One region of the Enterobacter sp. UPMP2060 genome, then DNA from elsewhere that is predicted to be linked to it. Evidence: predicted binding sites of a transcription regulator. Region 1 holds the regulator's gene; each other region holds the start of a gene.
What was found. Region 1 encodes PurR, which represses purine synthesis genes. Its sites were predicted from a motif close to CANGCAAACGTTTGCNTG; they were not measured.
Positions count from the first base shown of each region.

Region 1 (7,882 bases):
TCGCTTTTTTATTTGCGCAGAAAATTACTCTGCGTCCGGCTCTTCAGTTTTGTACTTCGCCGCCGTCTCTTTGATCAGCTGCTGCAGTTCGCCGCGCTGATACATTTCAATCAGGATATCGCAGCCGCCAACCAGCTCACCGTCTACCCACAGCTGTGGGAAAGTCGGCCAGTTAGCGTACTTAGGCAGCTCAGCGCGGATGTCCGGGTTCTGCAGGATATCAACGTAAGCAAAACGCTCACCACAGGCTGACAGCGCCTGAACCGCTTGTGCGGAGAAGCCGCAGCTTGGCAGCTTCGGAGAACCTTTCATATACAGCAGAATTGGGTTTTCAGCGATCTGGCGCTGGATTTTTTCAATAGTGGTGCTCATGTCTTGCTTCCTTTAACTTCTGTTACGGCATTCGTCTGACATTGTAGCGGTTCAGACTGGCATCGGAAAATAACATTTTTGTCACGTTTATACATTCTACCCCGAGTCACGAAAAGTTGCATTGCAAATGGTGTTTACCCCTGCGGCGGTCAGGGTTTTGCTTAGGGAGTGGGCAAATGTGCGACAGAACGATGAATTTTTTTGCACTTGCTAACGAAACACGATTGTAGATTGAAAAATGCTATTAACTTTCTGGGTTTTTATAGATTAGAATCGACGGGCTTTGTAAATCACACGCGGGTATTATTGATGACCTGCATTTATCAGGGGACTGCCCAGTGGCGCGGATAAATAAAATCTCGATCACGCTCTGTGCTTTACTGTTTACTTCACTCACTTTCACGCCAGTGGCAAACGCCTCTCAGCAGGCGCGGCATTCTGCTGTACAAAAAAACCATCTTGTGAAAGCCACAGAACGTAAGAAAAAAACCACCGCTAAGAACGACAAGAAAAAAACACCGGCTCAGACGAAACAGACCGCTTCCAGCAAGACGAAAACAAAACCTTCCCGCACTGCCCACTCCGCCAAAAGTAAAGCTTCGCAAACCGCCGCTAACCTCGTTACTGAAAAATGCATCACGCGTAAAGGCCACAAGGCGAAATGCACGAAGGTCACGAAAATAGCGGAAGTGCATAAAGTGCGCGTACAAAAAGCGCAGAAAACCGCGATGAACAAACTGATGGGGCAGATTGGCAAACCTTATCACTGGGGTGGCAGCTCGCCGCGTACCGGCTTTGACTGCAGCGGCCTCGTCTATTACGCCTATAAAGATCTGGTCAAATTCCGCATTCCTCGTACCGCCAATGAGATGTACCACCTGCGCGATGCCTCACCGGTTGACCGCGGTGAGCTGGAAAACGGCGATCTGGTGTTCTTCCGCACCCAGGGTCGCGGCACGGCTGACCACGTCGGCGTGTATGTCGGCAACGGGAAATTCATCCAGTCTCCCCGTAGCGGCCAGGATATTCAGATCACTTCTCTCAGTGAAGACTACTGGGTACGTCACTACGTCGGCGCGCGTCGCGTGATGACGCCAAAAACCATTCGCTAACTCCTGCCCTGCCGCATCCGTGGCAGGGTAAGTTCCTCTTTTGCATACCCTTTCAATTTGCTATCCTGTCCATGTTGTCTGTGTGGTTATTGGCAACACAAAATACAATAAGGAGAGAAGCAATGTCGTTCGAATTACCTGCACTACCGTATGCAAAAGACGCCCTGGCACCGCACATTTCTGCGGAAACCCTGGAATATCACTACGGCAAGCATCACCAGACGTACGTCACCAACCTGAACAATCTGATCAAAGGCACCGATTTTGAAGGCAAAACGCTGGAAGAGATCGTCCGCAGCTCAGAGGGTGGCGTATTTAACAACGCCGCTCAGGTGTGGAACCACACCTTCTACTGGCACTGCCTGGCACCGAATGCCGGCGGTGAACCTGTCGGTGAACTGGCTACCGCTATCAATGCCGCATTTGGCAGCTTCGCGGATTTCAAAGCGAAATTTACCGATGCAGCCATCAAGAACTTCGGCTCTGGCTGGACGTGGCTGGTTAAAGAGGCGGATGGCAAACTGGCTATCGTGTCCACCTCTAATGCGGGTACCCCGCTGACCACCAGCGCGAAGCCGCTGATGACCGTGGACGTGTGGGAACACGCTTACTACATTGACTACCGCAACGCGCGTCCGAATTACCTGGAGCACTTCTGGGCACTGGTTAACTGGGACTTTGTCGCGAAGAACTTCGCCGCGTAAGAGACACGCAGAAGGGTTCGCCCTTCTGCGTTTTTGGTTTACTCCGCAGCGCAGGCTGCTTCAGGCTGTTTACGACCCGACATCATCACCAGCAGCAGGCCGAGCGCGGCAATAATCGCCCCCATCACCGGCACAAAGCTGTACCCCAGACCACCTGAAATCACGGCCCCACCGGCAGCGGCGCCCAGGGCATTACCCAGGTTAAACGCACCGATATTCACGGAAGATGAAAGTCCCGGCGCCTCGTGCGCCACACGCATCACGCGCATCTGCAGCGGCGGCACCACGGCGAAAGTGGCGGCTCCCCAGACGACCATCGCAACCGCGGCCCCAAACTCATTACGCGCCAGCCATGGAATGGCAACCATGATGACAATCAGCAGGGTTAAGAAGCCCTTCAGCGTCCCGCTCACGGAACGGTCGGCAAATTTCCCGCCGAGATAGTTGCCAATCGAGAAGCCCACGCCAATCAGCACCAGCATCGCGGTAACGAAGAGAGGCGTTGCGTGGGTGATATCGTGCAGTACCGGTGAAATATAGGTGTAGAGGGTAAACATCGCCCCTGCCCCCAGCACGGTGGTGAGCAGCGCGGAGAGCACCTGCGGGCGCATCAGCACCGCCAGCTCTTTACGCACTTCCGGACGTTCTCCGGCATTGCCTTTCGGCAGGGAGAAGAACAGCGCCACCATTGCAACCACGCCCAGCCCGGCCGTCGCCAGGAAAGACATACGCCAGCCGATCGCTTCTCCCAGCCAGGTTGCCGCAGGCACCCCGCCGATATTGGCAATCGTCAGCCCCATAAACATGGTTGCCACGGCGCTCGCCTGCTTGTGTTTTGGCACCACGCTGGCAGCCACGACCGACCCCAGCCCAAAGAACGCGCCGTGGTTAAGGCTGGTCAGAATGCGCGACAGCATCAATGTGGTGTAGTCCGGCGAAATGGCCGAAAGCACGTTGCCCAGGGTGAAAATCGCCATCAGGAAAATCAGCGCATTGCGGCGCGCGCGGTGCGAAAGAAGAAGGGTCATCAGCGGCGCCCCTACCATCACGCCGATAGCGTAGGCGCTGATTAACATCCCTGCCGCAGGGATAGAGACATCTACGCCCCGGGCAATAACAGGAAGTAACCCCATTGGGGAGAATTCAGTGGTGCCAATCCCAAAAGCGCCAATCGCCAGGGCCAGCAGGGGAAAATTGATTTTCATGCGTCAACTCCGGATGCCGTGTCATGTGGTGACACAGAACAAAGAAGCAGAAAGCATAACATCAATCACAAAAAATGAGAAGTTAACAAAATGGCAAAAGATTTTTGCCAGAGAAGTAACAATCCGGGGAGTCGGGAGGGAGAAGGCTCTCCCTCCGCGTAAATCAGTGCAGCGCAGCCGTCAGACCGGCCGCAACAATCAGAGCCAGCACAACAATGGTGGTGAACAGCGAAAACTTAAGATCGGAACTCATCAATTTTTCTCCTTTTAATCCCCACACGAAAAGTGAGCTTGCTCATTTTTGCACAGATTACGTCAAAAATCTTCCTGGATTTATACTGATAACCACTTTACCTCTTCCCCTTTTCATCAAGATAGGACAAAATTCCACGCTAAATTTATTAGCGTACCGGCCATTGACCCCCTCCTGACGTCCCGTGTCGTTTTCCCGGCGTGCCGCAATTCAAGATTGCGAGATAAGGGTGAGAGAAGGCAAACGTTTACCTTCAAGTTTTTCAGGAGCTTAGGATATGGTCTGGAGTGACATTTAATGGCAACAATTAAAGACGTAGCAAAACGCGCAAACGTTTCCACTACAACCGTATCACATGTAATTAACAAAACCCGCTTTGTGGCGGAAGAGACGCGCAACGCCGTCTGGGCAGCGATCAAAGAGCTGCACTATTCGCCAAGTGCGGTTGCGCGTAGCCTCAAGGTTAATCACACCAAGTCCATTGGATTGCTGGCGACCAGCAGTGAAGCGGCCTATTTTGCCGAGATCATTGAAGCGGTCGAAAAGAACTGCTTCCAGAAAGGCTATACCCTGATTCTGGGCAACGCGTGGAACAGCATTGAAAAACAGCGCGCCTACCTGTCGATGATGGCGCAAAAGCGCGTTGATGGCCTGCTGGTGATGTGTTCCGAGTACCCGGAATCCGTGTTGTCGATGCTGGAAGAGTATCGCCATATTCCGATGGTGGTGATGGATTGGGGCGAAGCGCGCGCAGACTTTACCGATTCCGTTATCGATAACGCCTTTGAAGGCGGCTATATGGCCGGTCGTTATCTGATCGAACGCGGTCACCGCGAGATTGGCGTGATCCCCGGTCCGCTGGAGCGCAACACCGGCGCGGGCCGTCTGGCCGGTTTTATGAAAGCGATGGAAGAAGCGTTGATCAACGTGCCGGAAAACTGGATTGTGCAGGGCGACTTTGAGCCGGAATCGGGCTACCGCGCGATGCAGCAGATCGTCTCCCAGCCGCACCGTCCGACCGCCGTGTTCTGCGGGGGCGACATCATGGCCATGGGCGCGCTCTGCGCTGCCGACGAGCTGGGCCTGCGCGTACCGCAGGATATTTCCGTGATCGGCTATGACAACGTGCGTAACGCGCGTTTCTTCACCCCGGCGCTGACCACCATTCACCAGCCGAAAGATTCGCTGGGCGAAACGGCCTTCAATATGCTGATGGACAGGATCGTCAACAAGCGCGAAGAGTCGCAGTCTATTGAAGTTCACCCGCGTCTTATCGAACGCCGTTCCGTTGCGGATGGTCCGTTCCGCGACTACCGTCGTTAATCGCTTTACGGGGCCAGCTATGCTGGCTCCCGTAACCATTCCCGGTTCAGCGTTTCGCTGTCTCCCAGATAATCCAGCAGCCAGGCCATCGCAGGCGAGACGTCATTTTGCTGCCAGGTGAGGCAGCAGGCCGCATCCGGGAACGGATTCTCCAGCGTCAGCTCAACCCACTCTCCGGTATCGATGCGCGGACGCGCGAAATGAACGGGCACCATCGCGACGCACAGCCCGGCGCTGAGGCACGTCGCCGACGATTCCCAGTCAGGGGCCACCACCCGCCGCTGGTTGTCCAGAAGCCAGGTGATACGCTTGGGCAATGAACGGGACGTATCCTCCAGCACCAGCGACGGCCAGTTGCGCAGCGTGTCATCGCTGAGCGGCCCTTCCATCGCCGCCAGCGGATGATCGCTTGCCACCACGCATTTCCAGCTCAGCATCCCCATATCGCGAAAAGCGTAACGTCCCCCGACCGGGATCGCCTGCGTGGCCCCAATCGCCATCTCTGCCCTGCCGTCCGCCAGCGCATCCCAGACGCCGTTAAACACCTCCTGCGAGACCCGCAGCTCGACGTCAGAAAAATGACGGTAGAAATCGACGATCATCTGCCGGGTGCGTTCCGGCTTAACGATATTATCCACCGCGATGGAAAGGTGTCCCCGCCAGCCGTTAGCGATCTGCTGACACTGTTCGCGGGTGATCTGCATTTTTTTGATAACAGAACGCCCTTCCTTCAAAAACCACGCGCCTGCGGGCGTTAATTCCACATCACGATGCCGCCGTTCAAACAGCGGAACCGCCAGCCACTCCTCCAGCTGGCGCACCGTGTAGCTGATTGCCGAAGGGACGCGGTGCAGCTCCTGCGCCGCACCGCTAAAGCTGCCGTTACGCGCAACAGCATCGACCACTTCAAGAGAATAATCTGACCACATTTTCTGCCTGCAAAATTTTTGAATGCACCAGCCAAATATTAGCGTTTCACAAGCAGCTTTGCACTCCCTACACTCAGCGCCAATGTATACCTGCCTCCTCAGGAGAATAAAATAATGCAACCCAGGAACGGTTTTTTAGTCTGGCTCGGCGGCTTAAGCGTGCTGGGCTTTTTGGCCACCGATATGTACCTGCCGGCGTTTGCCGCCATGCAGGAAGATTTACAAACGCCGGCTGCCGCCATCAGCGCCAGCCTGAGTTTATTCCTCGCCGGCTTTGCCTTCGCACAGCTGCTCTGGGGACCGCTCTCGGATCGCTTTGGTCGTAAACCGGTGCTGTTGCTGGGCCTGGCCATTTTTGCCGTGGGCTGCCTGGGAATGTTATGGGTTCGCGATGCCACCTGGCTGCTGGTGCTGCGTTTTATTCAGGCCGTGGGCGTCTGTGCCGCGGCCGTGACCTGGCAGGCGCTGGTCACCGACTATTACCCTGCTAACCGCACAAACCGTATCTTCGCCACCATTATGCCGCTGGTGGGCCTCTCACCTGCCCTCGCTCCCCTGCTGGGCAGCTGGATCCTCGCGCATTTCGACTGGCAGGCCATTTTCGCCACGCTGTTTGCCATTACCCTGGTCCTGATGCTGCCGGCGTTCGCCCTTAAGCCAGCGCATAAAAAAGAAGCGCATGCAGACGCGAAGCCGATTACCTTCACTTCCCTGCTCAGCGCCAAAGCGTATCGCGGGAATGTCCTGATCTATGCCGCCTGCTCGGCAAGCTTCTTCGCGTGGCTCACCGGCTCGCCGTTCATTCTGCACGATATGGGCTACAGCCCGGCAGCCATCGGCCTGAGCTATGTTCCGCAGACCATCGCGTTCCTGGTAGGCGGGTACGGCTGTCGCGCGGCGCTGCAAAAGTGGGAAGGTCAGCAGATGCTGCCGTGGCTGCTGGTGCTATATGCGCTGAGCGTTATCGGGACCTGGGCCGTTGGCTTTATTCCTGGCGCCGGTCTGGCCGAAATTTTGATCCCATTCTGCGTGATGGCCGTTGCGAACGGGGCGATTTACCCTATCGTTGTAGCCCAGGCGCTGCGTCCCTTCCCGCAGGCAACAGGCCGCGCCGCCGCGCTGCAGAATACCCTGCAGCTGGGGCTGTGCTTCCTGGCAAGCCTGGTTGTATCGGCGCTGATTGCCACGCCGCTCCTGACCACCACCAGCGTGATGCTGGTGACCGTTGCGCTGGCGGTGTTGGGCTATCGCATGCAGGCCTCCGCGCAGCGTGAGCAGGAAAAGAGTGCTCAGGTTGAAACGTCACATGCCTGATTGCGCCAGAAATCATGTTAATTTTCAGTGATTAGGTTGCTAAGAATTTTCTATTGAATCACCAAATTTTGAGGCCTATACTAAATTTGGTTCGATTAAATACGATAAATATTAATTGTTAACGGGAGCCGGAGTGCTCCCGTTTTACCATGGAAGGCATTTCGGCAAGGGTTATCTCCCTTCCTCTGTTCTACGTCGGATACTAGCCTCGCGGTATTTACCGTGAGATTTCTCACAAACCAAAAAAAGCGTCTACGCTGTTTTAAGGTTCTGATCACAGTAGGGTGATGGAGAAGCTATGAGTTCATCGTGTATAGAAGAAGTCAGCGTTCCGGACGATAACTGGTCCCGGATCGTCAGTGAACTGTTAGGTCGAGCAGGCATCACTATCAATGGATCATCGCCATCCGATCCTCAGGTTAAACATCCCGACTTTTTTAAACGCGTGCTGCGAGAGGGATCGTTAGGCCTGGGAGAAAGCTACATGGACGGCTGGTGGGAGTGCGAACGTCTGGATACCTTTTTCGCCAGCGTGCTGCGTGCCGGTCTTGAAAATCAACTCCCTCGCAATCTGAAAGACACCCTGCGCGTCGCCTCTGCCCGACTGTTCAATCTGCAAAGTAAAAAACGCGCATGGATCGTAGGCAAAGAGCACTACGATCTTGGCAAC
Region 1 covers NZ_JBSKJQ010000001.1:751,166-759,047, reverse strand. Annotated here, with positions in the region: gene grxD (monothiol glutaredoxin 4) at 25-372, opposite strand; gene ACWKXN_RS03750 (C40 family peptidase) at 711-1,484, shown strand; gene sodB (superoxide dismutase [Fe]) at 1,607-2,188, shown strand; gene ACWKXN_RS03740 (MFS transporter) at 2,227-3,393, opposite strand; gene cydH (cytochrome bd-I oxidase subunit CydH) at 3,557-3,646, opposite strand; gene purR (HTH-type transcriptional repressor PurR) at 3,944-4,969, shown strand; gene punR (DNA-binding transcriptional activator PunR) at 4,987-5,898, opposite strand; gene punC (purine nucleoside transporter PunC) at 6,013-7,212, shown strand; gene cfa (cyclopropane fatty acyl phospholipid synthase) at 7,511-7,882, shown strand, end outside.

Region 2 (7,882 bases), on a different contig from region 1:
GAGGGCAAAAGACGCCACACCTGCAGGAGAACAAAATGTCATCACTCAGTAAAGAAGCTGCCCTGGTCCACGAAGCCCTGGTTGCGCGCGGTCTTGAAACGCCACTGCGTCCGCCCGTACAGGATTTGGACAATGAAACCCGCAAGCGTCTGATTGCCGGTCATATGACCGAGATCATGGAGCTGCTGAATCTCGATCTGAGTGACGACAGTCTGATGGAGACGCCGCACCGCATCGCGAAAATGTACGTCGACGAAATTTTTTCCGGGCTGGATTACGCCAACTTCCCGAAAATCACCGTCATTGAAAACAAGATGAAAGTGGATGAAATGGTGACGGTACGCGATATCACGCTGACCAGCACCTGCGAACACCACTTCGTGACCATCGACGGTAAAGCGACCGTGGCGTATATCCCAAAAGATACGGTGATTGGCCTGTCGAAAATCAACCGCATCGTGCAGTTCTTTGCTCAGCGTCCGCAGGTGCAGGAGCGTCTGACGCAGCAGATCCTGACCGCGCTGCAAACGCTGCTGGGCACCAATAACGTGGCCGTCTCTATCGACGCGGTTCACTACTGCGTGAAGGCGCGCGGCGTGCGTGATGCGACCAGTGCAACGACCACCACGTCGCTGGGCGGCCTGTTTAAATCGAGCCAGAATACCCGCCAGGAGTTCCTGCGCGCCGTACGTCACCACAACTAAGTCTTACAGGGCAGGAACCATGGAGCGAAACGTCACGCTCGATTTTGTTCGCGGCGTCGCCATTCTCGGTATCCTGCTGCTTAATATCAGCGCCTTCGGCCTGCCGAAGGCGGCTTATCTCAATCCTGCCTGGTATGGCGACATCACGCGCAGTGATGCCTGGACTTGGGCTGTCCTCGATCTCTTCGCGCAGGTTAAATTCCTCACGCTGTTTGCCCTGCTGTTTGGTGCAGGCCTGCAACTCCTCCTCAAACGCGGTACGCGCTGGATCCAGTCGCGCCTGACGCTGCTGGTTCTCCTCGGCTTTATCCATGGCCTGTTCTTCTGGGACGGCGATATTCTTCTCGCGTATGGGTTAGTCGGGCTCATCTGCTGGCGTCTGATTCGCGATGCGCACAGCGTAAAAAGCCTGTTTAACACCGGCGTGATGCTCTATGTCATGGGGCTTGGGGTCCTGCTGCTGCTGGGGATGATCTCCGGCGAGGCGACGAACCGTTCCTGGATCCCGGATGCCGCTAACCTGCAGTACGAACAGTACTGGAAGCTGAAAGGCGGTACGGAAGCGATAAGCAACCGCGCGGATATGCTGGGGGATAACCTCCTTGCGCTGGGCGCGCAATACGGCTGGCAGCTGGCGGGCATGATGCTGATGGGCGCGTCACTGATGCGCACCGGCTGGCTGAAAGGGGAGTTCAGCCTGCGTCACTATCGGCGAACGGGGGTCGGGCTGGTGCTGATCGGCGTGCTGATTAACCTCCCAGCGATAATCACGCAGTGGCACATCCACTGGGATTACCGCTGGTGCGCGTTCCTGCTCCAGGTGCCGCGCGAACTGAGCGCGCCGTTCCAGACCGTCGGCTACGCGGCGCTGATCTATGGCTTCTGGCCAACGCTTTCCCGCCTGTGGATCGTCAGCGCTATCGCCTGCGTGGGCCGCATGGCGCTGAGCAATTACCTCCTGCAAACGCTTCTCTGCACCACGCTTTTCTATCGATTTGGCCTGTTTATGAAATTCGACCGCCTCACGCTGCTGGCGTTTGTTATTCCGGTCTGGGTGATTAACCTGGCGTTTTCTGTTCTCTGGCTACGCTATTTCCGCCAGGGACCGCTGGAGTGGGTGTGGCGTCAGTTAACCGCACATGCTTCAGGGGTATCATTGAGGAACACATCCAGATAACGATCTGGATCACAATCATTAACAAAACGGATGTAAGCGTTTTCATGAGTGTGAGCTTCTTCACGTAGTCCCCTTTCTCTCGCTGCCAAAATAGCCACCTTGCTAAACACAGGGGGTGTCTGTGAGTTGCTGCAATCCTTTGAAGGATGGTGAATATGATCACCATTCGTGACGTCGCCCGTCAGGCGGGCGTTTCTGTGGCTACCGTCTCACGCGTGCTGAACAATAGCGCGCTGGTCAGCCCTGAAACCCGTGAAACCGTAATGAAAGCCGTGACCCAGCTCGGGTACCGGCCAAATGCCAATGCCCAGGCGCTTGCGACGCAGGTCAGCGACACCATCGGCGTGGTGGTGATGGATGTATCGGATGCCTTTTTCGGCGCGCTGGTTAAAGCGGTCGACGTGGTCGCCCAGCAGCATCAGAAATATGTCCTGATCGGCAATAGCTATCATGAGGCGGAAAAGGAGCGCCATGCCATCGAAGTGCTGATCCGCCAGCGCTGTAACGCCTTGATTGTCCACTCAAAAGCCTTGAGCGATGAAGAGCTAACCGGCTTTATGGATCAGATCCCGGGCATGGTGTTGATCAACCGCATCGTTCCCGGCTATGCCCATCGCTGCGTCGGGCTGGATAACGTCAGCGGCGCCATGATGGCGACGAAAATGCTCATCAACAACGGGCATCAGCGGATCGGTTATCTGGCCTCCAGCCATCATATTGAAGATGACGACCTGCGGCGCGAGGGGTGGCAAAGCGCTCTGAAAGAGCACGGCATTACGCCGTCAGAAAGCTGGACGGGCACCGGTACGCCGGACATGCAGGGCGGCGAGGCGGCAATGGTGGAGCTGCTGGGCCGCAACCTGCAGCTTACTGCGGTGTTTGCCTATAACGACAGCATGGCGGCAGGCGCCCTGACGGCGCTGAAGGATAACGGCATTGCGGTGCCACAGCATTTATCACTCATTGGTTTTGATGATATCCCGATTGCCCGTTACACCGACCCGCAGCTGACAACGGTGCGTTACCCCATTGCTTCTATGGCGAAACTGGCGACTGAGCTGGCGTTACAGGGGGCTGCAGGGCTGCTGGATCCGGGCGCAACGCACTGTTTCATGCCGACTTTAGTGCGTCGGCACTCCGTCGCGGCCCGGCAAATTGTGGTTCCGATCACTAACTGATTACTTGAGGTGATGTAACCGTTTTCAATCTGTGAGTAAATTCACAGTATCTTAACAAGGCGCTGACTATGATGTCAGCGTTTTAGGGGCTGAAACGCTATGTAACGGTGATTATTCACTTTCACTATAGCCAATGTGCCGCAAACAACGAATAAAACGCATTTCTGGAGCGTTACCGAACACGGAAGATAGAAATTTTATAAGTGAACTTCGGCTGTCAGTAACGTTTTATTAACACCTGCCCGCCGATCGTTATTCACAAGAACTACCCTGCATAAAAAAAACCGGAGATACCATGAATAAGAAGGTGTTGACCCTGTCTGCCGTAATGGCAAGCATGCTTTTTGGTGCAGCAGCGCACGCTGCGGATACCCGTATTGGTGTGACCATCTATAAATACGACGACAACTTCATGTCTGTTGTACGTAAAGCGATTGAGAAAGATGCGAAAGCAGCGCCAGACGTTCAGCTGCTGATGAACGACTCCCAGAACGACCAGTCCAAACAGAACGACCAGATCGACGTTCTGCTGGCGAAAGGCGTGAAAGCCCTGGCCATCAACCTGGTTGACCCGGCTGCAGCAGGCACGGTTATTGAAAAAGCGCGCGGCCAGAACGTGCCAATCGTCTTCTTCAACAAAGAACCTTCCCGTAAAGCGCTGGATAGCTACGACAAAGCGTATTACGTCGGTACCGACTCCAAAGAGTCCGGTATTATTCAGGGCGATCTGATCGCGAAACACTGGGCGGCGAACCCGAACTGGGACCTGAACAAAGACGGTCAGATTCAGTTCGTGCTGCTGAAAGGCGAACCCGGCCACCCGGATGCTGAAGCCCGTACCACCTACGTTATCAAAGAGCTGAACGACAAGGGTCTGAAAACCCAGCAGCTGGCGTTAGATACCGCGATGTGGGATACCGCTCAGGCGAAAGATAAAATGGACGCGTGGCTGTCCGGCCCTAACGCAAACAAAATCGAAGTGGTTATCGCCAACAACGATGCGATGGCAATGGGTGCGGTAGAAGCGCTGAAAGCACACAACAAATCCTCCATTCCTGTGTTCGGCGTAGATGCACTGCCAGAAGCGCTGGCGCTGGTTAAATCCGGTGCGATGGCCGGTACCGTTCTGAACGATGCCAACAACCAGGCGAAAGCGACCTTCGATTTGGCGAAAAACCTGGCCGATGGCAAAGGCGCGGCAGATGGCACCAGCTGGAAAATTGAAAACAAAATCGTTCGCGTACCTTACGTGGGCGTAGACCAGTCCAACCTGGCTGAGTTTATCGGTAAATAAGTTAGCGGTACTGTCTCCACTGGGCGCAATTCGTTGCGCCCTTTTATAACGCGATATGCGAGGCCAACAAGGTATAATTATGGTCAGCACAAATACTCAGTCATCCGGTGAATACCTGTTGGAAATGAGCGGTATCAACAAGTCATTTCCCGGCGTTAAGGCACTCGATAATGTTAATTTAAAAGTTCGTCCTCACTCTATTCATGCCCTGATGGGGGAGAACGGTGCGGGTAAATCAACATTATTAAAATGTCTTTTTGGGATCTATCAAAAAGATTCTGGCAGCATTCTTTTTCAGGGGAAAGAGATCGATTTCCATTCAGCGAAAGAAGCACTGGAAAACGGTATCTCGATGGTTCACCAGGAATTAAACCTGGTGCTGCAGCGTTCAGTCATGGATAACATGTGGTTGGGGCGTTATCCAACCAAGGGTGTCTTTGTCGATCAGGACAAAATGTATCGCGACACCAAAGCGATTTTTGATGAGCTGGATATTGATATCGATCCGCGCGCCCGCGTGGGAACATTATCCGTCTCCCAGATGCAGATGATCGAAATCGCCAAAGCGTTCTCCTATGATGCGAAAATCGTCATCATGGACGAACCGACATCGTCATTAACGGAAAAAGAGGTTAATCACCTTTTTACCATTATTCGTAAGCTAAAAGATCGCGGCTGCGGCATTGTGTATATCTCCCACAAAATGGAAGAGATCTTCCAGCTGTGCGATGAGATTACCATTCTGCGCGACGGTCAGTGGATTGCCACGCAGCCGCTGGAAGGGCTGGACATGGACAAGATCATCGCCATGATGGTCGGCCGTTCCCTTAACCAGCGCTTCCCGGACAAAGAAAACAAGCCGGGCGAAGTGATCCTGGAAGTGCGCAATCTGACCTCGTTGCGTCAGCCGTCTATTCGCGACGTCTCCTTCGACCTGCATAAGGGCGAAATCCTGGGGATTGCCGGTCTGGTCGGGGCAAAACGTACCGATATCGTGGAAACCCTGTTCGGTATCCGTGAGAAAGCCGAAGGCACTATTACGCTGCACGGTAAGAAAATTAACAACCACAACGCCAACGAAGCCATTAATAATGGTTTTGCGCTGGTGACGGAAGAGCGTCGTTCGACCGGTATTTATGCCTATCTGGATATTAACTTTAACTCGTTAATTTCTAACATTCGCAATTACAAAAACAAAGTCGGACTGCTGGATAACTCCCGCATGAAGAGCGATACCCAATGGGTTATTGACTCCATGCGCGTGAAAACGCCAGGACACCGCACCCAAATTGGTTCTCTGTCAGGCGGTAACCAGCAGAAAGTCATTATCGGACGTTGGTTATTAACCCAGCCAGAAATTCTGATGCTGGATGAACCGACCCGCGGTATTGACGTCGGCGCGAAGTTTGAAATTTATCAGCTGATTGCCGAGCTGGCGAAAAAGAATAAAGGGATCATTATTATTTCTTCCGAAATGCCGGAATTGTTAGGGATCACGGATCGTATTCTGGTTATGAGCAATGGTCTCGTTGCCGGTATTGTTGACACCAAAACGACAACGCAAAACGAAATTTTGCGTCTTGCGTCTTTGCACCTTTAAGATCAGGGGCTCCTCATGAGTGCGTTAAATAAAAAAAGTTTTCTCACTTACCTGAAAGAAGGCGGTATTTACGTTGTTCTTTTAGTACTGCTGGCTATCATCATTTTCCAGGACCCTACGTTCTTAAGCCTGCTGAACCTGAGTAACATTCTGACCCAGTCCTCCGTGCGTATTATCATTGCGCTGGGCGTGGCGGGCCTGATCGTGACCCAGGGGACGGACCTTTCTGCCGGTCGTCAGGTGGGTCTGGCGGCGGTTATCGCGGCAACCCTGCTGCAGTCGATGGAAAATGCCAACAAGGTCTTCCCGGAAATGGCCACCATGCCTATTTTCGTGGTGATCCTGATTGTCTGCGCCATCGGTGCGGTGATTGGTCTGATCAACGGTATCATCATCGCCTACCTGAACGTGACGCCGTTTATCACCACGCTGGGTACGATGATCATCGTTTACGGTATCAACTCCCTGTACTACGACTTTGTCGGTGCTTCCCCCATCTCGGGTTTTGACAGCGGCTTCTCGACCTTTACGCAAGGGTTCATCGCGCTGGGCAGCTTCCGCCTGTCGTATATCACCTTCTATGCGCTGATTGCGGTGGCCTTCGTCTGGATCCTGTGGAACAAAACGCGCTTTGGTAAAAACATCTTCGCTATCGGCGGTAACCCGGAAGCGGCGAAAGTCTCCGGCGTGAACGTTGCCCTGAACCTGCTCATCATTTATGCCCTGTCCGGCGTGTTCTACGCCTTCGGCGGGATGCTGGAAGCGGGCCGTATCGGCTCTGCAACCAACAACCTTGGCTTCATGTACGAGCTGGATGCAATCGCAGCCTGCGTGGTGGGCGGCGTCTCCTTCAGCGGCGGCGTGGGTACGGTACTGGGCGTGGTGACCGGTGTGATTATCTTCACCGTCATCAACTACGGCTTGACCTATATCGGCGTGAACCCGTACTGGCAGTACATCATCAAAGGCGCCATCATTATCTTCGCGGTTGCGCTGGATTCACTGAAGTACGCGCGTAAGAAGTAATTGCTCCTCGCGTTATCCGGCCCGCTCATCGAGCGGGCTTTTTTATGCCCTACGCCAGATGCGACTCCTCTCGGGTCACGATGCGCTCAAACCAGTCGAGTTCAGAAAACTTGCAGGCGACCCATTGTTCGGAAAAAGCGTCGCCCAGGCTGTCGGTGAGGTACTGACAGCGGGCAAAGGTCTCAATCGCCTCCTGCTGAAACAGCGGCAGCGCGGGTTCATCATGCTGCGGTTCGGGCAAATCCTCGTCGTCGGTGTTTTCCAGCCCGTACAGCATGCCGGTCAGGATAGTGGCCGCCACCAGATAGGGATTGGCATCGGCCCCGGCCAGCCGGTACTCGATACGACGGTTGTGGTCATCCGAGCAGGGAATACGCAGGGCGGCGGAGCGGGTGTTATAGCCCCAGGAGTTAAATACGGGCTCCGTCAGGTTTTTACGCAGGCGACGAAACGCGTTAACGCCCGGCGCAAGAATGGCGACAGAGGCGGGCATCAGCGCCAGCTGCCCCGCGATGCACAAACGCATCATGCTGTTAAGCGCGTTCACCGGGGAAGCAAAAACGTTTTCGCCGTGACGATTGTTCAGGCTGAAATGGAAGTGCAAACCGCTGCCGGACAGCTGGCTGAAAGGCTTCGCCATAAAGTTGGCCTGCAGGCCGTGCTTTTCGGCAACGTAACGGGTCAGGTGACGAAGCGCCAGCACGTTATCGCAGACCTCAACGACGCGATGGCTGTGCTTCAGGTTTAATTCGTACTGACCGGACTCGGCTTCCGCCACGATCCCGGACAGCGGGATGCGCTGCAGGTGCGCCAGCTGTTCCAGCTCGTCAAACAGTGCCGCATGGGCCGTCGTAGTATCCATATGAAAACAGCCCTGATTTTGCGGATCCCGATTGTCATGTC
Region 2 covers NZ_JBSKJQ010000002.1:389,611-397,492, forward strand. Annotated here, with positions in the region: gene folE (GTP cyclohydrolase I FolE) at 36-704, shown strand; gene yeiB (DUF418 domain-containing protein YeiB) at 724-1,881, shown strand; gene galS (HTH-type transcriptional regulator GalS) at 2,037-3,059, shown strand; gene mglB (galactose/glucose ABC transporter substrate-binding protein MglB) at 3,355-4,353, shown strand; gene mglA (galactose/methyl galactoside ABC transporter ATP-binding protein MglA) at 4,433-5,953, shown strand; gene mglC (galactose/methyl galactoside ABC transporter permease MglC) at 5,969-6,979, shown strand; gene ACWKXN_RS07295 (glutamine synthetase family protein) at 7,029-7,882, opposite strand, start outside.
Region 2: a site for PurR is predicted at 1,911-1,928, ahead of galS (HTH-type transcriptional regulator GalS). Genes of this name have one in related genera too.

Region 3 (7,882 bases), on a different contig from region 1:
CTTGTCGCAAAGGTTAAGCACGCGCACCAAATCCTGAGACGGCTGAACGTCGCCGCCGGTACCTTCTACCTGCGGTAAACGGCTCAGCGCCTGATCGATAGCGGTGCGTAACTGGCCAGCATTAATGCCAGCGGACGTTAATAAAGGACGTACCGATCCCCCTTCCTGATTCAGCAAGGCGCTCATTAAATGAAGAGGTTCGATAAACTGGTTGTCGTGCCCCAGTGCGAGGGACTGGGCATCGGCGAGAGCAAGCTGGAATTTATTAGTAAGACGATCCAGACGCATAACTCCTCCCATAACAGGTCAAATTTGCTACTGGAGATTAAATGAGGTCATCCCTCAATTATTCAAGGTTAATGACCTGAATTATGTGAAAAGAAAACGGCACGTACCGGATCGTCTTGATTCTTTAGGTTATATCAGCCAAATGAAACTTGCCATACGCCCCGTGGTCTTGTCGCGACGATAGGAGAAAAAATCACCCTTTTCGGTGAATGTGCAGCGATCGCCGCCGAAGATCTGCATCACGCCAACGTTATTCAGACGCTGACGGGCGAGCTGGTAAATATCGGCCAGATATTTATCCCCCGAAGGCAGGAAGGCTTCAACCGCTTGCGGATCTTTTTCCATAAAGGCTTCGCGAACCTCTGGCCCCACTTCGAAAGCGCGAGGACCAATGGCCGGGCCAAGCCAGGCCATAATATTGGCTGGCTCATCGCTAAAGCAGGCGACAGTTTCTTCGAGCACGCCTTCACACAGACCACGCCAGCCCGCGTGTGCTGCAGCCACCTCGGTACCTGCACGGTTACAGAACAGAACCGGCAGACAATCGGCGGTCATCACGGCACAAACGGTTCCCGGAGTATTACTGTAAGAGGCATCAGCGCGTTTAGAAGCATAGGGTTCTCCCGTCAACTTCAGCACTGCGTTACCATGAACCTGTTCCAGCCAGACCGGTTTCGACGGCAAGTTCCCCGCAGCAAACAGACGTCGGCGGTTCTCTTCAACATGTTCCAGGTTGTCGCCACAGTGCGCACCGAGGTTCAAAGACTCCCACGCGCCCTGGCTAACACCGCCAATACGGGTTGAACTGCAGGCGGCCACGCCTGCAGGCAATGGCCACTCCGGGACAATCAGTTTGGTCATAACCAGTCCACTTGATCCTTATGTTCTTCGAAATCAGCACGCATGGCGTCAATAAGGTCCACCATATCCTGCGGGATAGGCGCATGCCATTCCATCTGAATACCGGTGATAGGGTGGTAAAGACGCAGCATAGTCGCGTGCAGCGCCTGGCGATCGAATTTACGCAATACGCTGATGAACTCATCCGATGCGCCTTTAGGTGGACGCGGACGACCACCGTATACCTGATCCCCGACCAGCGGATGGGTAATGTGGGCCATATGCACGCGGATCTGGTGAGTACGTCCGGTTTCCAGACGCAGACGCAGGCGCGTATGAATACGGAAGTGCTCCATAATGCGATAGTGCGTCACCGCCGGTTTACCCATCGGATGCACCGACATATGGGTACGTTTGGTTGGGTGACGGCTGATTGGCTCTTCCACCGTTCCGCCAGAGGTCATATGCCCAATGGCTACCGCTTCATACTCGCGGGTGATTTCGCGCAGCTGCAGCGATTCCACCAGACGGGTTTGAGCAGGAACGGTCTTCGCTACCACCATCAAACCGGTGGTGTCTTTATCCAGACGGTGCACGATGCCCGCGCGCGGGACATCCGCGATCGGCGGATAATAATGGAGAAGTGCGTTAAGTACCGTACCGTCAGGGTTCCCCGCGCCCGGATGAACAACCAGGTCGCGCGGCTTGTTGATCACCAGAATGTCATCATCTTCATAGACGATGTCCAGTGGGATATCCTGCGGCTCGAAGCGGATTTCCTCTTCGATTTCAGCATTGATGGCGACAGCTTCCCCACCTAACACTTTCTCTTTTGGTTTGTCCCAGATCTTGCCGTTTACCAGCACGCGCTGGTCAAGGATCCATTCTTTTATGCGTGAACGCGAATAATCAGGGAACAATTCGGCCAAAGCCTGATCTAAGCGTTGACCGAGCTGATTTTCGGAGACTGTTGCGGTGAGTTCTACTCGTTGTGCCATAAACTGCTTCTTCGTTTAACGTTGGGTTTTACGGCTTTGCCGTTTAATATAGTGTGCTATTGTAGCTGGTCTTAATCGGGAGCAGGAACAGAGTTTCTCCCGGACAAACATTTGAGGAAAGTCAAAACGTCATGACGCGCATGAAATATCTGGTGGCAGCGGCCACGTTGAGCCTGGCTTTGGTGGGCTGCTCCGGTTCAAATGAACAGGTCCCTGACAATCCGCCGAATGAAATCTATGCGACTGCACAACAAAAGTTGCAGGACGGTAACTGGAAACAGGCGATAACGCAACTGGAAGCGTTGGATAATCGCTATCCATTTGGTCCATATTCGCAGCAGGTACAGTTAGATCTCATCTACGCATACTATAAAAATGCCGACCTGCCGCTGGCTCAGGCAACTATCGATCGTTTCATGCGTCTGAACCCGACTCATCCTAACATCGACTATGTGATGTACATGCGCGGCCTCACCAACATGGCGCTGGACGACAGTGCGCTGCAGGGCTTCTTCGGCGTGGATCGTTCTGACCGTGACCCGCAGCATGCGCGTGATGCCTTCAATGACTTCTCCAAGCTGGTGCGCGGCTATCCGAACAGTCAGTACGTGACCGACGCGACCAAACGTCTGGTGTTCCTGAAAGATCGTCTGGCGAAATATGAATACTCCGTAGCGGAATACTATACCCGTCGTGGCGCATGGGTTGCCGTGGTTAACCGCGTAGAAGGTATGCTGCGTGATTATCCGGATACTCAGGCAACGCGCGACGGCCTGAAGCTGATGGAAAATGCTTACCGTCAGATGCAGATGACCGCTCAGGCTGAAAAAGTGGCGAAAATCATCGCCGCGAACAGCAGCAACACCTGATATTGCCTCAATGCAAAACGGCAGCCCGAAGGCTGCCGTTTTTTTATTCATTTTAGCGCGTCGCTGAAGCGCTTAAGCCTCAACACATCCAGTCAACTATGGCCCCAATTTTTGCCTTCGACAAGGTAAATCTCACCTCTTCCTGCCCTGCCTCACAAAAAAGATTCCCTGACAAAAACCGACAAAATAACGTGATCTAAATCACACATTTTGACATTAGGTCGGGTATGCTGGAATCACCAAGACGGAAAGACAAGAGGTAAAATTTATGACAATGAACATTACCAGTAAACAAATGGAAATTACTCCGGCAATCCGCCAGCACGTCGCAGACCGTCTCGCCAAACTGGATAAATGGCAAACTCATTTGATTAATCCACATATCATCCTGTCCAAGGAGCCGCAGGGTTTCATCGCTGACGCAACTATCAATACTCCAAACGGCCATCTGGTCGCCAGCGCAAAACATGAGGATATGTACACAGCAATTAACGATTTGATCAACAAGCTGGAACGGCAGCTCAATAAAGTGCAACACAAAGGTGAAGCCCGTCGCGCCGCAACATCGGTGAAAGACGCCAGCTTCGCGGAAGAAGTTGAAGAAGAGTAATCCTTTAAATTGAGTGTACCGCCAACGCGCCTTCGGGCGCGTTTTTTGTTTTTTATTGACAGGGTGAAAACAGTACGGGTACTTTAACGGTATCAATCACAGGATGACTTTATGAAACTTACGCCGTTCTTCTTCGCATTCTTTTTTACCTTCCCCTGAACGGGAGGCGTTTCGTCGTGTGATAAAGAATGCGAAGACGAACAACAAGGCCTCCCACACCGGGGGGCCTTTTTTATTGATAACGATAAAATGAGACAGGCAACACTATGACACCGGAAAACCCGTTACTGGATCTGCGAGTAAAAATCAGCGCGCTGGATGAGAAACTGCTGGCGCTGCTGGCCGAACGCCGCGCGCTTGCCGTTGAAGTGGGCAAAGCCAAGCTGGACTCCCATCGCCCGGTCCGTGATATCGACCGCGAGCGCGATCTGCTGGAACGTCTCATTCAGCTCGGCAAAGCGCATCACCTCGATGCCCACTACATTACCCGGTTGTTCCAGCTCATCATCGAAGACTCCGTTCTCACTCAGCAAGCGCTGCTCCAGCAGCATCTGAACAAAACCAATCCACACTCTGCGCGTATCGCCTTCCTCGGTCCGAAGGGATCTTATTCTCACCTGGCCGCACGTCAGTATGCCGCACGCCATTTCGAAGAATTTATTGAGAGCGGCTGCGCGAAGTTTGCCGACATTTTTAATCAGGTTGAGACCGGCCAGGCGGATTACGCCGTCGTACCTATTGAAAACACCAGCTCCGGCGCCATCAACGACGTTTACGATTTGCTGCAACACACCAGCCTGTCGCTGGTTGGCGAGCTGACGATCCCTATCGATCACTGCGTGCTGGTCTCTGGCTCAACCGACCTGAGCAAGATCGAAACGGTTTACAGTCATCCACAGCCGTTCCAGCAGTGCAGCCAGTTCCTGAACCGCTATCCGAGCTGGAAAATTGAGTACACCGAAAGCACCTCGGCGGCGATGGAAAAAGTGGCGCAGGCTAACACCCCAACCGTCGCCGCGCTCGGCAGCGAAGCAGGCGGGGCGCTGTATGGTTTACAGGTGCTGGAACGCAATCTGGCGAACCAGACGCAAAATATCACCCGCTTCGTGGTGCTGGCCCGCAAGGCAATCAATGTGTCAGACCAGGTGCCAGCGAAAACCACGCTGCTGATGGCGACCGGCCAACAGGCCGGGGCGCTGGTTGAAGCCCTGCTGGTGCTGCGTAACCACAACCTGATCATGACCAGGCTGGAATCACGCCCAATCCACGGTAACCCGTGGGAAGAGATGTTCTACCTCGATATCCAGGCCAACCTGGAGTCTGCTTCCATGCAGAAGGCCCTGCGCGAACTGGGCGAGATCACGCGTTCCATGAAAGTGCTGGGCTGCTATCCGAGCGAAAACGTGGTCCCGGTTGACCCGGCTTAACGTTCGATAAAGCGGCTTTTCTTCATCCCTGCCACGTTCACCGGCAGGGTGAAGATAGCGCCGGAGAACGGATACTTCGCCACCTCGTCTGCGTCCATATTTTCCCGCGTGGTGGTAATAAACAGCGTTTTCATGTCATCGCCGCCAAAGCAGACCATCGTCGGGCAACGCACCGGCATGCGATACTCTTCCAGCTGCTCCCCTTGCGGAGAAAAACGCGCAATACGCCAGCCGTCAAACAGCGCGCTCCAGTAGCAGCCTTCCACATCCATGGCAGCGCCGTCCGGTATCCCTTCGCCCTCTTTAAACTGACGAAACACCTCGCGCCTGTCGGGTTCGCCCTTCTCATCAAGCGGCGTACGGTAAATTACGCCGTTTGGCGTGTCTGAGGTAAACATCCACTGCTTATCCGGGCTAAACGCTAAGCCGTTGTGGCCGTGAATATCACACTGGATCACTTTCGGCGTCAGGTCGTTGTCGATGCGCATCAGCAGGGCACCGTTGTAATCTCCCGGCCCCCAAAACGTGCCCGCGTAGAATCGTCCCAGAGAATCGGTGCCGCCGTCGTTAAAGCGTGCGAGCTGTGGGTTAGAGGGGTTATCGCACACCTTGCGGCGCAGCAGGCCGTGTTTATCGGTCAGCCAGATACCCGTTCGCATCGCAACGATAAAACCACCCTGCTCGCGCAGCGCGAAACAGCCCACCTCCTCATGGAAAGAGAGTACGGTGTGTTCTGCCGTCGGCAGATGGTAGCGGTGGATCTCCCCTTCCAGAATATCGGCCCAGTAGAGCGCGCGCTCTTCTGCGCTCCACGTCGGGCACTCAGGCAGATGCCCGGTGTAATTCAACAGCAGCTGCGGTTCGGCCATGACAGTTCCCCAAAATAAAAAAAGCCAGCATTGCTGGCTTTCAGTATATACATCATCGCATTACTGGCGACTGTCATTTGCCTGGCGCAACAGCGTCCGGCTCTCACTCTGGAAACGCTGCGCGTAATCGCCAAACCAGTGCTCAACCTTGCGGAAACTGTCGATAAACGCCTGCTTGTCTCCGTGCTCCAGCAGCGTAATGGCTTCGCCAAAGCGCTGATAGTAGCGCTTGATGAGCGCCAGATTGTTCTCGGAGGACATAATAATGTCCGCGTAAAGCTGCGGATCCTGAGCAAACAGACGCCCGACCATCGCCAGCTCCAGACGATAGATAGGTGAAGAGAGCGCCAGCAGCTGTTCAAGCTGCACGTTCTCTTCCGCCAGATGCAGACCGTAGGCAAACGTCGCAAAGTGGCGCAGCGCCTGAATGAACGCCATGTTCTGATCGTGCTCGACCGCGCTGATGCGGTGCAGTCGCGCGCCCCATACCTGAATCTGTTCCAGGAACCACTGATAGGCTTCCGGCTGACGACCGTCGCAGTAAACCACCACCTGCTTAGCCAGGCTGCCGCTGTCCGGGCCAAACATCGGGTGCAGACCCAGTACCGGGCCCGTATGCGCAGCCAGCATCGCCTGTAGCGGACCATTTTTGACGGAGGCCAGATCCACCAGGATGCAATCTTTCGGTAAAGCAGGAAGCTTTCCGATGGTCTGCTCCGTCACGTGGATCGGCACGCTGACGATAACCATCCCGGCATCTTTCATGAGTTCCGGAGCATGCGCCCAGTCCTCTTTTTCCAGAATGCGCACCTGATAGCCAGAAAGCGTCAGCATTTTTTCAAACAGACGCCCCATCTGTCCTGCCCCGCCGACAATCACCACCGGCCGCAGGGACGGACAGAGGGTTTTGAAGCCCTTGTCGTTTTCGCTGGAATAGGATTCCCGCATCACGCGACGCAGAACATCTTCAATTAAATCCGGCGAAACGCCCAGCGCCTGGGCCTCTTTGCGACGAGAGGCCAGCATTGAGGCTTCACGCTCCGGGACGTAAATCGGCAGGCCGTATTTGCTTTTCACCTCACCGACTTCGGCAACCAGCGCCATGCGGCGCGCCAGCAGGTCCAGCAGCGCCTTATCCACTTCATCAATTTGATCGCGCAGTGCGGTCAATTCAGCAACCATAACTAACCTCTTAAGCCAGACGCGTCGCCAGCTGGCCTTTCAAATCTTTGTGGATCTCACGCAGCAGCGCATCGGTAGTTTCCCAGCTGATGCAGGCATCCGTCACGGAGACGCCGTGCTTCATTGCACTGCGTGGTTGTTCAGATGATTGATTGCCTTCATGAATATTGCTCTCAATCATCAGACCGATAATCGAACGGTTGCCATCTTTGATCTGTGCGACCACGGATTCCGCAACCGCAGGCTGGCGACGGTAATCTTTATTTGAATTACCATGACTGCAATCTACCATCAGTGCCGGGCGCAGTCCCGCCTGCTCCATCTCTTTTTCACACTGCGCCACGTCCGCCGGGCTGTAGTTAGGTGCTTTCCCGCCGCGCAGGATCACATGGCCGTCCGGGTTACCCTGCGTTTGCAGGAGGCAGACCTGACCCGCCTGGTTGATACCGACGAAACGGTGCGGCATCGCAGCAGCGCGCATGGCGTTGATCGCCGTCGCCAGGCTGCCATCGGTACCGTTTTTAAAGCCAACCGGCATTGACAGGCCAGACGCCATCTCGCGGTGGGTTTGCGATTCCGTGGTACGCGCGCCAATCGCCGACCAGCTGAACAGATCGCCCAGGTACTGCGGGCTGTTCGGGTCCAGCGCTTCGGTTGCCAGCGGCAGCCCCATGCTGACCAGCTCCACCAGCAGGCGACGCGCAATCTTCAGGCCTGCTTCCACATCAAACGAGCCATCCATGTGCGGATCGTTAATCAACCCTTTCCAGCCGACGGTCGTACGTGGCTTCTCAAAATA
Region 3 covers NZ_JBSKJQ010000006.1:2,766-10,647, forward strand. Annotated here, with positions in the region: gene clpB (ATP-dependent chaperone ClpB) at 1-288, opposite strand, end outside; gene yfiH (purine nucleoside phosphorylase YfiH) at 418-1,149, opposite strand; gene rluD (23S rRNA pseudouridine(1911/1915/1917) synthase RluD) at 1,146-2,126, opposite strand; gene bamD (outer membrane protein assembly factor BamD) at 2,258-2,995, shown strand; gene raiA (ribosome-associated translation inhibitor RaiA) at 3,264-3,605, shown strand; Phe leader region at 3,716-3,841, shown strand; gene pheL (pheA operon leader peptide PheL) at 3,717-3,764, shown strand; gene pheA (bifunctional chorismate mutase/prephenate dehydratase) at 3,872-5,032, shown strand; gene ACWKXN_RS13625 (SMP-30/gluconolactonase/LRE family protein) at 5,029-5,901, opposite strand; gene tyrA (bifunctional chorismate mutase/prephenate dehydrogenase) at 5,962-7,083, opposite strand; gene aroF (3-deoxy-7-phosphoheptulonate synthase AroF) at 7,094-7,882, opposite strand, start outside.
Region 3: a site for PurR is predicted at 3,149-3,166, ahead of raiA (ribosome-associated translation inhibitor RaiA). Genes of this name have one in related genera too.

Region 4 (7,882 bases), on a different contig from region 1:
GGGCGGTACTGGCCGGGGCGGTTGTGCTGGCGCTGCTGTGCGGCGTGCTGGGCTGGATACTGCTCAACGTCCTGAAGCGGCTCACGGTGAAATCCCTGCCCGTGCGCCTGGCGGTCAACCGCCTGCTGCATCAGCCGTGGTCAACGCTCAGCCAGCTGTCGGCGTTTTCGCTGTCGTTTATGCTGCTGGCGCTGCTGTTAGTGCTGCGCGGCGATCTGCTGGATCGCTGGCAGCAGCAGCTTCCCCCGGAAAGCCCGAACTATTTCCTGATCAACATTGCCCCTGAGCAGGTCACGCCGCTGAAGGGCTTCCTGTCTGAGCATCACATTATTCCTGAGTCGTTCTATCCCATCGTGCGCGCGCGTCTGACGCAGATCAACGGTCAGCCAACGGAGGGGAATAAGGACGAGTCGCTGAACCGCGAACTGAACCTGACCTGGCAGGAGAAACGCCCTGACCATAACCCGATAACCGCCGGCACCTGGCCGCCGAAAGCGGGGGAAGTCTCGATGGAAGAGGGGCTGGCGACGCGGCTGAACGTGAAGCTGGGAGACAGCGTCACCTTTACCGGCGATACCCAGGATTTTACCGCGAAAGTCACCAGCCTGCGTAAAGTGGACTGGGAAAGCCTGCGGCCAAACTTCTTCTTTATCTTCCCGCCGGGCGCGCTGGACGGGCAGCCGCAGAGCTGGCTGACAAGCTTCCGCTGGGAAAACGGCAACGGCATGCTGACCCAGCTCAACCGGGAGTTTCCGACGGTCAGCCTGCTGGATATTGGGGCGATCCTGAAGCAGGTAGGGCAGGTGCTGGAGCAGGTGAGCCGCGCGCTGGAGGTCATGGTGGTGCTGGTGACGATCTGCGGCGTGCTGTTGCTGCTGGCCCAGGTGCAGGTGGGGATGCGCCAGCGCCATCAGGAGCTGGTGGTCTACCGCACGCTGGGGGCCGGAAAGCGACTGCTGCGGATGACGCTATGGAGCGAGTTTGCGCTGCTGGGGCTGGTGGCGGGTCTGGTAGCGGCCATTGGCGCGGAAACGGCGCTGGCGGTGCTGCAGACAAAGGTTTTCGACTTCCCGTGGGAGCCTGACTGGCGTCTCTGGTTGATCCTGCCTCTCAGCGGAGCGGTGCTGCTTTCTCTCTGCGGAGGCTGGCTCGGCACGCGGCTGTTAAAGGGCAAAGCCCTGTTCCGTCAGTTTGCGAGTTGATTTAGCACGGTGATAGTTGCGCACCGGGTTTTAATGCCGGTGCGCAGCGTTTAAATAGCACAAACTGATAATACCCACTCATTTAGTAGCACAAAACATTAAAAACCCGACCACACGGCCCGATTATTTCCAGTTAATATTCACCCGCTAAATATTTAGCAGCGTGTCTATTAAGGAAAAATAATGACTATAAAAAAATCAGCGCTGGCGGCAACGATCGGCGCGGCAGTGGCATTGACTACCTTCGCTTCTCAGGCGGAAATCACCGTTCTTAAGCAGGATCCTCAGGCGGGTAACCCGCTGAGCCGTCTGAACTTCACCGTTGGCGGCAGTATTCGTCCTCAGTTCCAGAACATGACCGGCGACGACGGTAAAAACAGCTACAAGCGTAACGGCTTTGACGGCGGCACCCGTTTCCGTTTCGCGGCTGATTACTACCTGTTTGATGACATCAGCTGGGTAAGCTACTACGAGCTGGGCGTGAACTTCCCTGCAATGTTCAACTGGGACAACCACTACAGCGAAAGCGATCACGACACGACGCGTCGTATGCTCTACACCGGCCTGAAGAGCGACACCTGGGGTACGCTGACCTTCGGTCAACAGAACAGCGTTTACTATGATGTGGTGGGCGCGAAAACCGATATCTGGGACTACGACATGATCGGCCAGGCACCAGGTAACGGGATCAAAGGCGATTACGACGGTTCTTACCGTTCACGTAATATGCTGAAATATAAGAAAACCGTGGGCGATGCCGACATCTACGCATCTTACCTGTTTGAAGACAGCGAATACCTGCCGGGCAACGGCCTGCGATACAAGCGTAAAGGCGGCGGCTCGCTGGGTCTGGATTACCACCTGACCACCGACCTGACCTGGGGCGCCGCGTGGAACTACACCCGCGCGGACATGCGTAACCCGGATAACGGCGACAGCAAAACCTACGACCAGAACATCCTCGGTACCGCGCTGAGCTGGACCCCGGACAACTGGACCTTCTCCGCTGGCGGCGGCTGGTACCAGAACTTCATGACCACCAAAAAAGTGTCGGTTAACGACTACTTTGCGGGTGATGCATGGGGTATTGAATACTTTGCGGGCTACAAGTTCCCAGTCGGTCAGTACGCGGTTAAATCTATTCAGCCTTACTTCATGGGCGACCGTATTGAGTACGTGAATGGCCGTAACTACCAGCGCATCGACAACGGCGTGGGTATCAGCTTCCAGCTGGATTACGGTTTCCGCGTGGATTACGAACACGTGTTCACCTCCAGCACCGACAACCTGGGTGACATGAACCTGGTGCGTCTGCGTTACGACTTCTAGGTCGTCTTGTTGGGTGCGGCCTGATGCCCTCACCCTGACCCTCTCCCACGGGGAGAGGGAATAAACATTAAAAACGGCAACCCAGGTTGCCGTTTGGCTTTTACCTCGCCACCCGGCTTTGTTTTAGCGATTAAGCCACTCAGCGACCTCGCCATACGTCCCGCGATACACAATCTTCTCCGCCTTTTTCTCCAGCTGATAGCCGTACATCGGGTCGTAATAGTCCTTCAGCAGCGGCGCAAGCCAGCTAAAGTGCGCCTCGGTGCTGCCGGAGCGTTGCTGTTCCAGCAGCGCGGAATCTAACAGCGCGGTGAATTCTGCATACCGCTGCAGCCCCAGACGGCGGCGAATGGCGAACAGGCCGTGGTGCAGATACTCGCTGTATTCTTTCCAGCCCGCTTCCTCGCCGTATGCGGCAGAAAAGTCCGCCCACATGTGGTCGAAATACTCTTCGCGCAGGCGCTCGAGGCGGACGTCAAACGGGTCTTCGACGACAACGATAGGGGCTTCAGCCATGCGGTCGCGCAGGCACTCCGGCAGGTGGTTGGAGCCAATCATCCGGCCCTCGTCTTCCAGCACCCAGCGCGCGGCGTCTTTTTTCAGGAGCTCAACCGCAAGGTGGTTTTCAAAGCTGGCCTGGGAAAGCTGCGGCGTGAGCGTGCGGCCAAACGACGAACCGCGATGGTGCGCCAGCCCTTCCAGATCGATACCCTGCACGTGCTGCTTCACCAGCAGGGTTTTGCCGTTTCCGGTGCAGCCGCCAATAAGCACCATCGGCTTCTGCGACTGCTCGATAGTCACCTGAATCGCCGTCTGGCGGAGGGCCTTATAGCCGCCGCGGATCAGCGGGTAGTCAACGCCCGCCTCTTTCAGCCAGGCCTGCGAGATATGCGAGCGCTGGCCGCCGCGCGCGCAGCAGAGAAAGCCCCCAGGATGGGTAAGGCTGGCTTCCCGCCAGGCGTTAATGCGTGCCTCACGCGTCTCGCCGCTCACCAGCTGATGGCCGAGCGCCAGCGCGGCCTCGGGGCCCTGGCGTTTATAGCAGGTACCGACGGCGGCGCGCTCGTCGTCGTTCATTAAGGGCAGGTTGATCGCCGCAGGCATCGCGCCCTGGGCAAATTCGATCGGCGCGCGAACGTCGATTAAAGGGGTATCAGACGCGAGGATCGCGCGATAGTCCGTTCCATCGTTCATGGTTGTTCCAGAAGAAAACTCAGCAGCAATGGGCGGGGATTGTACGCCGGGGAAGGGGAAGATCAACTCCCCGGCGCAGATGTCTTACTTGAGCTTAGACTGTGCCCAGACAATACCGCTCGCATATTCCGGCGGCAGGAGCGGGATCATCGCTTCCAGGGTGGCGCTCAGGCGGCCCGTGTCGCTGTCGTTCAGGTTCAGGTGACCGACCTTACGACCCGCGCGTACCTCTTTGTCATACCAGTGCAGATGCACGAGCGGCAGCTTCAGCCAGTCGTAGTTCAGATCGGTGCCGATCAGGTTGATCATCACCGACGGGCTGTTCACCACCGGCTGCGGCAGCGGCAGGTCGGTGATTGCACGCAGGTGCAGCTCGAACTGGCTGATGGACGCGCCGTTTTGCGTCCAGTGGCCGCTGTTGTGCACGCGCGGCGCAAGTTCGTTGATCAGCAGACCGGACGGGGTGATAAAGCACTCCATCGCCATGACGCCCACATACCCGAGTTCGTGCATGATGGCAGAGAGCATATCTTCCGCCTGCGCCTGCTGGTCAGCATTGGCGTGCGGGAAGGCGACGCTGGTGCGCAGAATGCCGTCCTGATGCAGGTTATGCGTCAGCGGATAAAAGACGGTATGCCCGTCGTGCCCGCGCGCGCCAACCAGCGACACTTCACCGCTGAAGTTAATGCCCTGCTCAACGATGCACTCGCCGTAGCAGTCGTCCGGCAGTTCTGCCGTTTCATCTGCACGCAGGCGCCACTGGCCGCGGCCGTCATAGCCGCCCACGCGGCGCTTCACGATTGCCAGCTCGCCCAGCATCGCGAAAACGTCATTCCACTCGCTTTTATCGGACAGGAGCTGCCACGGCGCGGTCGGCAGACCGAGCTTGTCGAACAGCTGCTTTTGCGTCAGACGGTCGGCGATGATCGGGAACACGTCGCGGTTAACGAAGGCGTTATGACGCGCCAGCTCGCGGGTCAGAGCCGTTTCCGGCCAGCGTTCGATCTCGGCGGTGATCACGCTCTGGTGGAACGGTACGGCTTCCGGTTCGGCGTCCAGCCCGACGGGCCAGACGGCAATACCCAGCGGCTCACCGGCCTGACGCAGCATGCGGCCTAGCTGGCCGTTACCGAGGACGCAAACCTGCTTCATGCCGCACCCCGCGGGTCCGGATTGTCCAGCACCTCGTCGGTCTGGGCTTTACGCCACTCCGCCAGACGCTGGTGTAATGCTTTATCGTGCGTCGCAAGAATTTGCGCCGCCAGCAGAGCTGCGTTCGCCGCACCCGCTTTACCAATCGCCAGCGTGCCGACAGGAATACCGCGCGGCATCTGGACGATGGAGTAGAGGCTATCTACACCGCTTAACGCGGCGCTTTGGACCGGAACGCCCAGTACCGGCACCAGGGTTTTGGCGGCAATCATGCCTGGCAGATGTGCTGCGCCGCCCGCACCGGCAACGATCACCTCATAACCGTTCTCTTCGGCGCTTTCGGCGAAGCTGAACAGTTTGTCCGGTGTACGGTGCGCGGAGACCACTTCAACGTGGTGTGGAACATTCAGGATTTCAAAGATTTCGGCGGCGAACTGCATGGTAGCCCAGTCGCTTTTGGACCCCATCACGATGGCGACACGCGCCGGATTATTGCGGGAAGACATGCGTCTTAAAACTCCTGTGGTGCGAAACACACTGCTTTTGAGGGCACAGAGAATAGCATGTTATACGGGCAAGGAAAACGGTTGCGCGGTTAAAAGGCGAGCAGTTATGGCGAGAAAGCGATAACAAAAAAGACCGCACGATGGCGGTCTTTTATATGATGTTACTGAAGATCCCCTGCGGACAGGTTCTCGTTGTCGAACGCGCGGCTGACATCGATATGATTCACCATGCTGGTGTCGGCATTCGAGCCCGATTTTGGCACGGAGAAGCGATTCTCCGCGGCCTGTGCGCCAGTGGACACCACGACTGCCAGCAGCAGGGTACTTACGATGCTGATGTTTTTCATTCTCTGTTCCTTCCTCATCGTATTGTCGCTGTCGCACGTCTTCGCTGGCGGCACGGCAATCAGGGTTTTTATTTAGTCAGTTCTGCGGTCATGTACACGCGGTTGTTGACCTTCGCGCTCGTGATTTTATAAGAGGCATTCTGCTCGGCGGCCTGCGCGGCAATTTTCGCTTCTGCGCGGTCAAGGGTAGAGGCGGTTGCGCTCACGCTTTGAGCGAAAGAACCGAAAGAAACCAGGGAAAGAGCGGCAACTGCAACGAAAGTTTTGATAGATTTCATGGTCGTATTCCTTAAGTATTTTATCTGGGATAGGGCGTATTGCCCTGATGTGATAAATAATAGGCCGACCACGGGCTGATTAAAATCGAAACAATTTGCCGATATTGTTCAAAAAAATAGAATGATGGTGCGAGGGGTTAAAACGGAAAGGCGATCGGCTCCACGCCCTCTGGCGTGACTTTGACCATGGAGCCTTCGGTGTGCCAGGCACCTAATACCACGCGATGGGCCGGTTCGCCGTTGGCGATAAGGGAATGGACGTCAGGACGATGGGTATGACCGTGGATCAACCACTGAACGCCATGCTTTTCCATCACGCTCACCACGGCCTGCGGGTTCACGTCCATGATGGTCATGGATTTGCTGCTGTTGGCGGCTTTACTGCCCGCGCGCATTCTGGCAGCTATGCGGTTACGGATAAACAGCGGCAGCGCAAGGAACACCTTTTGGATCCATGGGGTGTGGACTTTGGCGCGAAACGCCAGGTAGCCGGTATCGTCGGTGCAGAGCGTGTCGCCGTGCATGAACAGAACCCTGCGGCCATAGAGGTCGAGCACCTGCTCTTCCGGCAGCAGCGTCATGCCGCTTTCGCGGGCGTAGCGCTTGCCGATCAGGAAATCACGGTTGCCGTGAATGAAGTAGCAGGGGACGCCGGAATCCACGAGCGCGTGAATGGCGGCGGCCATTTCACGGTGCAGCGGGTTAGGGTCGTCGTCGCCAATCCAGGCTTCAAAGAGGTCGCCCAGGATGTACAGCGCATCGGCGCTTTTCGCTTCACCGCGTAAAAAACGCAGAAAACCGGCGGTTATCGCCGGTTCTTCTGTTTGCAGATGCAGATCCGCAATAAAGAGTGTCGCCACGAATTACTCGCTGACGGTCACGCTTGTAATCACAACGTCTTCTTTAGGAACGTCCTGGTGCATACCGCTGCGGCCAGTAGCGACGGCTTTGATCTTGTCAACCACGTCCATACCTTCAACCACTTCTGCGAATACGCAGTAGCCCCAACCCTGCAGGCTTTCGCCGGAGAAGTTCAGGAAGTCGTTGTCCGCCACGTTGATGAAGAACTGCGCGGTGGCAGAGTGTGGCGCCTGAGTACGGGCCATTGCCAGCGTACCGCGGGTGTTTTTCAGACCGTTGTTCGCTTCGTTTTTGATCGCTTCTTTGGTCTCTTTCTGGTTCATGCCAGGTTCGAAACCGCCGCCCTGGATCATAAAACCGTTGATCACGCGGTGGAAAATGGTGTTGTTGTAGAAACCTTCGCGGCAGTAGTCCAGGAAGTTTTTAACTGTTTCAGGCGCTTTGTCATCAAAGGTTTTGATTACGATATCGCCATGATTAGTGTGGAAAGTAACCATTTTTGCATCCTGTTCCGTTATTGTGGTACGTCGACCCGCGTTCGGGTCATCTATAGGGGCTTGTTATAGCATAACCACAGGATGCGATCACCTTGCATTGTGTGCTGCTTCGGGTTTGAATTACGGGTAGAATAGCCGGTTTTCAACCACACACGTGTTTACATGGAATCTTCGATGTTAAAAATCTTTAATACAATGACGCGCCAGAAAGAGGAATTTAAACCTATCCATGCCGGGGTAGTCGGCATGTACGTGTGTGGTATTACGGTTTACGATCTCTGTCACATTGGCCATGGCCGTACCTTTGTCGCTTTTGACGTGGTGTCACGCTACCTGCGTTTTCTGGGCTACACCCTGAAATACGTGCGTAATATCACCGACATCGACGACAAAATCATCAAGCGCGCTAATGAAAACGGCGAAAGCTTCGTTGCGCTGGTCGATCGCATGATCGTCGAAATGCACAAAGATTTCGACGCCCTGAATATTCAGCGCCCGGACAGCGAGCCGCGCGCG
Region 4 covers NZ_JBSKJQ010000005.1:47,353-55,234, reverse strand. Annotated here, with positions in the region: gene ybbP (putative ABC transporter permease subunit YbbP) at 1-1,202, shown strand, start outside; gene ACWKXN_RS12585 (porin) at 1,386-2,531, shown strand; gene mnmH (tRNA 2-selenouridine(34) synthase MnmH) at 2,655-3,725, opposite strand; gene purK (5-(carboxyamino)imidazole ribonucleotide synthase) at 3,810-4,877, opposite strand; gene purE (5-(carboxyamino)imidazole ribonucleotide mutase) at 4,874-5,383, opposite strand; gene ACWKXN_RS12565 (hypothetical protein) at 5,545-5,730, opposite strand; gene ACWKXN_RS12560 (YdgH/BhsA/McbA-like domain containing protein) at 5,799-6,008, opposite strand; gene lpxH (UDP-2,3-diacylglucosamine diphosphatase) at 6,146-6,868, opposite strand; gene ppiB (peptidylprolyl isomerase B) at 6,872-7,366, opposite strand; gene cysS (cysteine--tRNA ligase) at 7,541-7,882, shown strand, end outside.
Region 4: a site for PurR is predicted at 5,454-5,471, ahead of purE (5-(carboxyamino)imidazole ribonucleotide mutase). Genes of this name have one in related genera too.